DNA from 2 places in the Bradyrhizobium sp. B039 genome. Region 1 is predicted to be linked to the other one. Evidence: predicted binding sites of a transcription regulator. Region 1 holds the regulator's gene; the other holds the start of a gene.
What was found. Region 1 encodes LexA, which represses DNA repair genes until DNA is damaged. Its sites were predicted from a motif close to TGTTCNNNNTGTGTTCNG; they were not measured.

Region 1 (5,217 bases):
GCGGGCGCGCGGATTGACCGCGGTGCATGTGACCTCGCCCCGCGATGTCGGCGACGCGCTCGAGGCGCTGGGAATCTGATCGAGACGCATCGGCCGGCGGGTGAAACCGGGGAGCTCCCGAAACCGATCTGGCCGAGATGAGGAACCAAATCGCTTTGTACATTTTTATACAGAGTTCCGGGAACGGAATGCCCGCTTCCGGACTCTTGAGTCCGTTGGGACTTCTACAGACGGACGTATCATCGTGTTGGGCAAGACCTACCTCACCAAACAAGCCTCTCTTCTGCTCGAATTCGCCAGAACGACTTCGGATGCTGACCTCTCCGCCAAGCTGATCAGCAAGGCCGCCGACCTGAAATCCCAGGCCGATCCGCTGCCCGACAAGGATCAAGGCCCCAAGCCCCCTGACGTGGCTCCCGACGTGGCGCCGGACCTCCGTCCGGACCGCCAGACCGGTCGTTGACCGATGCTGGCCGTGGCTCCCGTCATTGTCGTCCTTGCCATGGCCACGCTCGTTCCCGTCTTTCTCGTCCGTCAGATCATGCCGCGGCAGGGCTGACGGTCCCTCATGACTGGACGGATCAAGCAGGATAAATCCTGATCCGGTCCCATTTTGCTTCATCGCCCGCGCTCGGCTAGAACTCTTGCCGCCCATTCGTCCAGACTTTCCGAGCAGGAGTTTCGCCGTGGCCTTGATGCCGGTTTCTGACGCGCTCGCCGCGGTGCTGGCCGGCGCGGAGCCGCTGCCTGAAGAGATGATTCCCCTCGACGAGGCCTACCACCGCGTGCTCGCACGCGACGTCGCGGCGCGGCGTACCCAGCCGCCCGAGGCGATGTCGGCCATGGACGGCTACGCCGTGCGCGCAGCCGATGCGGCCAGGGTCGACGCGCAGCTCACCATGATCGGCGAGGTCGCGGCGGGCCGGCCGTTCGCGGGAGCGGTCGGCGCCGGCGAAGCGGTACGAATCTTCACCGGCGGCGTCGTTCCCGCCGGCGCGGACGCGGTCGTGATCCAGGAGGATACGGTCGCCGAGGGCAAGCGCATCACGATCAAGGAAGCCGCTATCGCCGGTCGGCACATCCGGCCCGCCGGCGTCGACTTCCGCGAGGGCGACGTGCTCCTTCGCAAGGGAACCCGGCTCACCGAGCGCGACCTCGCGCTCGCCGCCGGGATGAACCACCCGGACCTGCCCATCCGCCGCCGTCCGAAGGTCGCGATCCTCGCCACCGGCGACGAGCTGGTGATGCCGGGCACCACGCCGGGCCCCGGCCAGATCGTCTATTCCAACGGCTATGCCCTGCACGCCCTCGCCCGCCAGGAGGGCGCAGATACCATCGACCTCGGCGTTGCCGCCGATACGCTGGAGGCCACCACAGCCGGCATCCGCCGTGCCCGAGAGAGCGGCGCCGACATCCTGATCACGATCGGCGGCGCCTCGGTCGGCGACCACGATCTGGTCCAGCAGGCGCTGAAGGCCGAAGGCATTGCGATGGCGTTCTGGAAGATCGCGATGCGGCCGGGCAAGCCGATGATGCACGGCCGGCTAGGGGCGATGGGTGTGATCGGCCTGCCCGGCAATCCCGTGTCGTCCTATGTGTGTGGCTTCCTGTTCATGGTTCCGTTGATTCGCGCCCTGTCGGGCCGCGCCGTGATTCACCATCGTCGCGAGCGCGCCGTGCTCGGCCGCGATGTCGGTGCCAATGACCAGCGCGAGGACTATCTTCGTGCGCGCCTGGAGCGGCGCGACGACGGCATGCTTGTCGCCCTTCCCGTCAATCATCAGGATTCCTCGCTGCTTGCGAATCTCGCTGCGGCGCAGGCACTTCTCGTGCGCGCGCCGTTCGCGCCGAAGGTCGAGGCAGGCGCGCCTTGCGAGGTGCTGCGACTGCCCGCCTGAACGCACTGGTCCTGCGCGTTCCGCGAACTTTGTCGCGTTCACGGTAAATTAAGCAGTTGCGGAACACATATCGAACATATAGTGTCCGTTCATGATTTGTTTCGAGCATCTGGCGGCTCGCCGCTGAATTCACCGTCTCGGAATCGAACGACATCAACCGGGGGATTTGGTCGAGATGTTAACGCGCAAACAATACGAGCTTCTGCGATTCATCAGCGAGCGTTTGAAGGAAAGCGGTGTGCCGCCCTCCTTCGACGAGATGAAGGACGCGCTCGACCTGCGCTCGAAGTCAGGCATCCATCGCCTGATCACCGCACTGGAGGAGCGCGGCTTCATCCGGCGCCTGCCCAACCGGGCCCGCGCGATCGAGGTGATCAAGTTGCCCGAGCTGCAGGCCGCCGCTGGCAACCGCCGTGGCTTCACGCCGAGCGTCATCGAGGGCAATCTCGGCAAGGTGCGAGCGAGCTCCAGCGCGGACGAGGGCGAACGCCCCGTTGCGGTGCCGGTGATGGGCCGTATCGCGGCCGGCACGCCGATCGAAGCGTTGCAGACCCGCAGCCACACCATCAGCGTACCGCCCGACATGCTCGGCTCGGGCGAGCACTACGCGCTCGAAGTGCGCGGCGACTCGATGGTCGAAGCCGGCATCCTCGACGGCGACATGGCGCTGATCCAGCGCAATGAGAGCGCCGACACCGGCGACATCGTGGTGGCGCTGATCGACGACGAGGAAGCGACGCTGAAGCGCTTCCGCCGCCGCGGCGCTTCGATCGCGCTCGAGCCCGCCAATGCGGCCTATGAGGTCCGCATCCTGCCGCCCAACCGGGTGAAGATTCAGGGCAAGCTGATCGGCCTGTACCGGAAGTACTGAGTGTGATCCGGACTGGAGGGCCGCGTTAGCGCAAAGTGCGCAGCGGTTTTCCCTCGCGACAAGCGCAGGACGCGCTTGCGCGGAGATCATGCTCAAGCAATCACCTAAAGCGCGCCCCGCCGGTTGGCGACCCGCGCGTTGACGATTGGAGCGGACGATTGTCCGCTCCGGCTGGATAGTCTTTCTGGTTTTGCTCAGATTATCCGGCCCTCCGCTAGCGCTACATCCTCGCCACGCCGCACGAAGCCCTCATCGCTTCGTGGCCCTGGAGATCGAGGAGACAATCAATGCGCAAGATCGTTTTGACGGTGGCGCTGATCGCAGCATCCGCGTCGCAAGCCTTCGCCGCACAGTCGCACCATGCCCGCAGGGCAACGCAGACGACGAGCGAGCAATTGCGCAATGCCCGCAACGCCGTCGCGCAGCCGTCGCAACCCGCCTGGCAATATTCGGGCTGGTCGGCACCTGCTGGTCGCTGACGAAGATGCACGCCAAATGCACGGAAGCGGTTTTTGTTCCTGACGCATTTGAAAAAGATATTGTGATGGCAGCCTGCGGAGCCAAGCCGCAGATTTGCCTACAACCAAGAAGACGCTAACATGCTTCCACTCTGATAGAGGCCAGTGCCTCCGAAGGAGGCGCGGGTCGCTATCCCTGAATGAGGAGCACCCGATGTGTGACTACAGCCTGCATGCCGTCGCGACGCGTCCCGCACAAGTCGGCGAGACGATCGTCACGACCACCTTCCGCGGCACCTCGACGCGCGGCTTCGCCTCCGAGGCCGACATGTCCGTCGCGGTCTGCCTGCTGCCGGGAACGGAGCTCGCCTTCGCCGACAACGTCCGCTACGACAATCGCTGGATCTGGACGCGCACCATCAACTCCCGCGTCGGCAAGTTCGGCAAGATCGATCCGCACATTCCCGATCGCCATCATGACGCGATCGAATTCCCCGACGGCAAATACGTACTCGTGACGCAACTCGTCGAAGGCCAGCGCGCGACCGTGCTGCAATTGCCGGTGACCCAGCCGGCCGGCGAGCGTGAACACAAGCCGGAGATCATCGCTGACAGGCCGACGATCACACGCCTGCCGATCGGCTGATGCACCTCCCCCCGGCGCAGAGGTCGGGGCCGGGATTGAAATTGCCATCGCCGGCCGTGGCCGGCGAGATGGTATGATTTGCGTCTTCCGGAATCCAATCCGCCGAGATCAGGCTCGCACCTGCCCATCGCACGAAGTTTGCGCGGCCCTGCCTGAATTTTGAACGTCCGTTCCGCGGCCAGATCGCCGATGCTGTCAAAGGCTTGAGGCGGCGGACACGTTCGATGAAAACCTTCATTCGCGTCGTTGAACTCTGGGTGCCGGACCGGACGCGCATGCGGCTGGAATTCGGCGGCGGCCTCTACGGCGAAGGGCTGTCTGCGTTCAAGGCCGTGAGCGAGGACTTGCGCTTCGGATACGACGAGGGCCTTCCCGGCAAGGCCTGGGCCAGCGGCCATCCCGTGATCCTCACTAAATTCGCCAACTCCTATTTCAAGCGGACCGACCAAGCGCTCGCGGCCGGCCTCACCTGTGGCGTGGCGGTGCCGGTGTTTTCAGGCGAATTCTTGCAGGCCGTCATGGTGCTGTTCTGCGGCGACGACGAGGCGCATGTCGGCGCGATCGAGCTCTGGCACAACGATCCCGATAGCTCCCACGAGATGGGGCTCGTCGACGGCTACTATGGCACCGCCGACATGTTCGAATTCAACTCCCGCCACACCAGGTTTCCCCGCGGCTTCGGCCTGCCCGGACGCACCTGGAAAGCGGGCCTGCCGCTGATCATCAAGGACCTGCACAACGCCAGGAGTTTTCTGCGCTGGGAAGACGCCGCCGAGGTCGGGATCAATCTCGGCGTCGGCGTGCCCTATCGGACCGGCACCGACCAGACCTGGGTGCTGACTTTCCTGTCCGCACAGGCGACGCCGATTGCGCGACGCTTCGAGATCTGGGTGCCGAACGAGGCCCGTTCGGCACTGGTCTTTCGCGCCGGCGATTGCAGCGCGCAGACAGACCTTGCCGCGCTCTATGCGGACAAATCCATCGGCAGGGGCGACGGCAGCATCGGCGGAGCCTGGGCCACCGGCATGCCCGCGCTCAACGACGATCTCGGGCACGACGGCTCGGCCGCAGCCGCGGAGGCCCGCGCAATCGGACTGAGCCAGATGGTGGCCCTGCCGGTAATCGGGAGTGCTGGGCTCGAAGCCGTGCTGGCCTGGTACCTGTAGCCCGTCCGCTCAATCCTCGGCCTGCATGTCCGCCTCGAACGGCGTCGCGTCCCGGGGGGCGGCCGCCTGCGGCGCAAGGCTCACGCTGAAATCGCCCTCGCCGGCGGTCGCCGGCGACCACGGACGATCGGTGCCTCTCGCTTTCACCGCCTGAACCGCAAAGCCGTCGCCGCGCCGT
Region 2 (5,217 bases), 3.1 Mb from region 1:
CGCAGGCATGGACGTCGGCGATCACAGCGATCTTGAGCGGCAGATCCGCCGGCCATTGCCGCGGGGTCGGATGATAGCGGGTGACGCCGAGCCGGTGGGGCTCGATACCGACGCCGTAGGCGGCGGTCGAGAAGCCGAGAGCGGACAGGCCGCCGAAGGAACGGATGAGATGACGGCGCGTGATCATGGAAGCCCGCTTCTGCTACGGCGTCTTGATGCGGTCCGATTGAAGCGGAATTGGGGTACTCTTGTGCAGACCGTCTGCACAAGCGCTACCATCGGCTCTCGCCGATAAGCGCATCCAGCCGCGCCTTCAATTCGTCGGGCGCGCGGTAGTACCAGACGCCGCCGAGCAGGTCGCGAAAACGTGCGTCGGCGCGCGCCTCGCGCTCGATGCGGTCGATCGTCCCGGCGCTGATCACGTCCTCGAGGGGACCGGCGGCCAGCAGCGACAGCAGCACCGGGTTGGACTCGATCTTGAGGATCTCCAGGATCAGGTCGATCATCCTGTCGGGATCGTCCTCGCGCAGGTCGCGCTCGAAATCCATGATCGCGAACAGATTGTCGTCCTGGTCGCGCTCGGATCTGGAATATTGCTCGACCCAGGCGCCCGCGAGCTCGGCAACCGACATGTTGGCGCAATCGAGCGGCTCGCGCGGCGTGCGCTGCGCCAGATGGTCGGCATGCCACGCCTCGCGATCGGCCAGGCTTGCAATACGCGACATCAAGGGATCGTCGGGACCGACATGCACGCCGCCTAGCAGCCAGCGCAGCCTGTCATTGTGCGCGGCTTCCTGCTCGACACGCGCCATCATCTCCTTGCCATGCGCATAGAATAGCGCCAGCAGGAACTTGTCGTTCAGCTGCATCACCGTCGGCTTGTCGGCCTCGGTCTTGAGCACATCGAGCACGAGATTGAGCGCGGCTTGCGGCTTGCGATGCGGCAGATGGTCGAAATAGACCTTGATGGCCCAGATGCTGCCGATCTGGTCGCGACGGCTGACGCGCTGAAGCGCGCACCACATCGACGCCAGCTCGCCAAGCGGCATCGAATCCAGCAACGCCTCGGTTTCGTCAGGCGTGCGCAGCTGCGGCGCGGCCGCGATGGTCTTGAGCAGCCTCGTGTCGTCCGTCGGCTCCATTCCTTCCCACTCCAGTCCGTGTACGGCGATCCCGTTCGCCGCGCGTTCGGATTAGTGCTGGGATGGAACCTGCGGGTTCATCGACTTCGGCGATCAGTCGTCGCTTTCGTCGGTGCCGAACAGGCCGAACTGCGCCGCATCGCGATTGGGTTCGGCGAGACCGAGATGGCGGAAGGCGTGCGAGGTGAGCAGGCGGCCGCGCGGGGTGCGCTGGAGATAGCCGCACTGGATCAGATAGGGCTCGATGATGTCCTCGATCGCATCGCGCGGCTCGGAGAGCGCTGCGGCCATCGTCTCGACACCGACGGGACCGCCGCCATAGTTCATCGCGATGGTGGTGAGGTAGCGGCGGTCCATGGCGTCCAGGCCCGCGGCGTCGACCTCGAGCGCGCTCAGCGCGTGATCGGCGATCTTGCGATCGATCGTGTCGGCATCCGCGGCGGAAGCAAAATCGCGCACGCGCCGGAGCAGGCGCCCGGCGATGCGCGGCGTGCCGCGGGCGCGGCGCGCGATCTCGTTGGCGCCGTCCGCGCTCATGCCGACGTTCAGCACGCGCGCGCCACGGCTGACGATGCTTTCGAGCTCCTCGATCGTGTAGAAATTCAGCCGGACCGGAATGCCGAAACGGTCGCGCAAGGGATTGGTGAGGAGGCCCGCACGCGTGGTGGCGCCGACGAGGGTGAATTTCGACAGCTCGATCTTCACCGAGCGCGCCGCCGGGCCCTCGCCGATGATGAGGTCGAGCTGAAAATCCTCCATCGCGGGATAGAGCACTTCTTCCACCGCAGGGCTCAGGCGATGGATCTCGTCGATGAAGAGCACGTCGCGCTCTTCGAGGTTGGTCAGCAGGGCGGCGAGATCGCCGGCCTTGGCAATCACGGGACCCGACGTGGCGCGGAAGCCGACGCCGAGCTCCTTGGCCACGATCTGCGCCAGCGTGGTCTTGCCGAGGCCGGGGGGGCCGACGAACAGCACATGATCCAGCGCCTCGCCGCGCTTGCGCGCCGCCTCGATGAAGATCGAGAGGTTCTTGCGCGCCTGCTGCTGGCCGACGAAGTCGGACAGCGATTGCGGGCGCAGCGCGGTGTCGCCGACATCGTCGCTGCGGCGCTCTGGCGAGACCATGCGGTTGGCCTTGGGATCGCTCACTTCGCGAGTTCCTTCAGGCCGAGGCGAATGAGCTGCGCGGTCTCGGCGCCTTCACCCGCACTGCGCGAGGCCGATGCAATGGCCGCGGCGGCCTGCGGCTGGCCATAGCCGAGATTGACCAGCGCGGAGATCGCATCCGCCACCGGGCGCGGCGCGCGCTGGTCGTCGACGGCACCGGCAAGATGCACCACGGCGGGATCGACATTGGCGAAGGCCGGCGCCTTGTCCTTCAATTCGGTGACGATGCGCTCGGCCACCTTGGGGCCGACGCCCGGCGTGCGTGCCACCGCGGCCTTGTCGCGCAGCGCAATCGCATTGGCGAGGTCGGAGGGCGCCAGCGTGCCGAGCACGGCGAGCGCGACCTTGGCGCCGACGCCCTGCACGGTCTGGAGCAGGCGAAACCATTCGCGCTCCTGGTCGGTGCGGAAGCCGAACAGCTTGATCTGGTCCTCGCGGACATAGGTCTCGATCGACAGCACGGCGGCCTCGCCGGGCGAAGGCAGATGCTGCAGCGTGCGCGTCGAGCAGTGCACCTGGTAGCCGACGCCGCCGACGTCGAGGATGACGAAATCCTCGCCGTAGGAATCGATCAGGCCCTTCAGCTTGCCGATCATGATTGCGCAGCGCTCTTCTTGTTACCTCCCCCCTTGTGGGGGAGGTCGGATCGCCGAAGGCGATCCGGGAGGGGGGTAAGCCACAGACGCCGGCGCCCGGGGCTACCCCCCTCCCCAACCCTCCCCCACAAGGGGGGAGGGAGAAGAGTGTGCGTGCGGCTCATGTTGCGCCTCATGACTCGAACTTAAACTCCCACCACCTTCAGCCTGAGCGCCGTGCTCTGGCGGTGATGGGCGTGGGTGATGGCGATGGCGAGCGCGTCGGCAGCGTCGGCTGACGGCGGTTCGGCCTTCGGCAGCAATATCTTCAGCATCATCGCGATCTGTTGCTTGTCGGCATGGCCGGCGCCGACCACAGTCTTCTTCACCTGGTTCGGCGCATATTCGGCGACGCTGATGCCGAACATTGCGGGCGCCAGCATGGCGACGCCCCGGGCCTGGCCGAGCTTCAGCGTCGCAACGCCGTCCTTGTTCACAAAAGTCTGCTCGACGGCGGCTTCCATCGGCTTGTGATCGGATAGGACAGAGGCGAGCCCTTCGTGGATCGCGAGCAGGCGGCTGGACAGCGGCAGGTCGTCCGGCGGTTCCACCGAACCGCAGGCGACATAGATCAGGCGGTTGCCCTCAGCCTCGATCACGCCCCAGCCGGTACGGCGGAGGCCAGGGTCGATGCCGATGATGCGAACGGGGCCACGAATCGGGAGCGCAGTCATGGGCCAGTGATAGCGGCTGGCTGCGGCGGGGGAAACAGAAACAGAACGGAAGTAACAGGGGAAGTGTCGCTCTTCGCCTCTCCCCGCTTGCGGGGAGAGGCCGGAATGCGCGCGAAGCGCGGATTCCGGGTGAGGGGGACTCTCCACGAGTCCCTCTATCACCGCCGACGCGGAAACAGCCCCTCACCCCAACCCTCTCCCCGCAGAGCGGGGCGAGGGCGCACACCGTTCGTGTGTCCCCTACCCGCCCATCTTGGCAACAAGCGCGTCCGACACCTCGAAATTGGCGTAGACGTTCTGGACGTCGTCGTGCTCGTTGAGCAGGTCCATCAGCTTGAGCAGCTTCTCGCCGGTCTCGTCATCGACGGCGACCGTGTTCTGCGGCTTCCAGATCAGCGCGGCCTTGCGCGGCTCGCCGAACTTGGCTTCCAGCGCCTTGGCGACGTCGCGATAGCCTTCGGTCGAGGCGTAGATCTCGTGTCCGCCTTCGCCGGAGACGACGTCGTCTGCGCCGGCCTCGATCGCGGCATCGAGCACCGCGTCGTCGGAAGCGACGCTGCGGTCGTATTCGATGATGCCGGTGCGGTCGAACATGAAGGAGACCGAACCGGTTTCGCCGAGATTGCCGCCCGACTTGGTGAAGAAGGAGCGGATGTCGGAGGCGGCGCGGTTGCGGTTGTCGGTCAGCGCCTCGACGATGACGGCGACGCCGCCGGGGCCATAGCCCTCGTAGCGGATCTCGTCATAGTTCTCGCCGTCGCTGCCGAGCGCCTTCTTGATGGCGCGCTCGATATTGTCCTTCGGCATGTTCTCCGCGCGCGCGGCGATCACGGCGGCGCGGAGGCGCGGGTTCATGGCGGGGTCGGGCGTGCCGAGCTTGGCGGCGACGGTGATTTCCCGCGCCAGCTTGCCGAACAGCTTCGACTTCTGGGCATCCTGCCGCCCCTTGCGGTGCATGATGTTCTTGAATTGGGAATGTCCGGCCATGCGTGGTCTCGTAAAGGAATCGTGCGCCTAAGGTGAGCGTGGGAAGCGCGGCCTTATAGGCCGCCAACCCACCGGAATGAAAGAGGCTCTACGACTTTAAGGTAACACCGTAGTGGCCCTTGCCCAGATGTCAGGCATCGTTAACCCTGACTTCATTCCGGCCTGCGAAAATAGCGTACGACCGTCCCCCGACAAGAGAGACCTGATGGCGTTCGGACTATTTCGGAAGCCTCTGCCGGACATGGCTGCGCCCGCGGCCGCCCCGCAGGCTGCGGCGCCGCCGGCCCATTCCGAGCCCGGCCCGGCCGCTGAGAGCGATTCTGCCAGGGAAATCCTGGAACTGCTGGAACTCGAGCTGGGCGCGATGATTCGCCAGCTCGAGCGCGCCGCCAATTCGGTGGCCGGCGGCGCCGAAGCGACCGCCACGACGCTTGCGGCCATCCGCGACCGGACCGACGCCCTGACCGGCCGCACCAACGCCGCACAGTCGACCGCATCCACCTTCGCCCATGCCGCCGACAAGTTCACCCAGTCCGCGCTGGGCATCGGCGCGCAGGTTCGCGCGGCCGGCAAGCTCGCCGACGAGGCCAGTGCCGCGGCGCAGGAAGCCCG

Region 2: the regulator LexA is predicted to act here: its motif matches at 3,649-3,666, upstream of ruvC (crossover junction endodeoxyribonuclease RuvC).

What each region holds. Positions count from the first base shown of each region.
Region 1 is NZ_CP152416.1:4,918,429-4,923,645, forward strand. It holds gene AAFG50_RS22980 (HAD family phosphatase) at 1-79, shown strand, start outside; gene AAFG50_RS22985 (hypothetical protein) at 245-463, shown strand; gene glp (gephyrin-like molybdotransferase Glp) at 687-1,898, shown strand; gene lexA (transcriptional repressor LexA) at 2,074-2,769, shown strand; gene AAFG50_RS23000 (hypothetical protein) at 3,057-3,248, shown strand; gene AAFG50_RS23005 (hypothetical protein) at 3,442-3,873, shown strand; gene AAFG50_RS23010 (GAF domain-containing protein) at 4,098-5,039, shown strand; gene AAFG50_RS23015 (ComEC/Rec2 family competence protein) at 5,049-5,217, opposite strand, start outside.
Region 2 is NZ_CP152416.1:7,981,965-7,987,181, forward strand. It holds gene AAFG50_RS37605 (metallophosphoesterase) at 1-187, opposite strand, end outside; gene AAFG50_RS37610 (DUF6869 domain-containing protein) at 273-1,142, opposite strand; gene ruvB (Holliday junction branch migration DNA helicase RuvB) at 1,236-2,267, opposite strand; gene ruvA (Holliday junction branch migration protein RuvA) at 2,288-2,905, opposite strand; gene ruvC (crossover junction endodeoxyribonuclease RuvC) at 3,091-3,618, opposite strand; gene AAFG50_RS37630 (YebC/PmpR family DNA-binding transcriptional regulator) at 3,859-4,605, opposite strand; gene AAFG50_RS37635 (methyl-accepting chemotaxis protein) at 4,811-5,217, shown strand, end outside.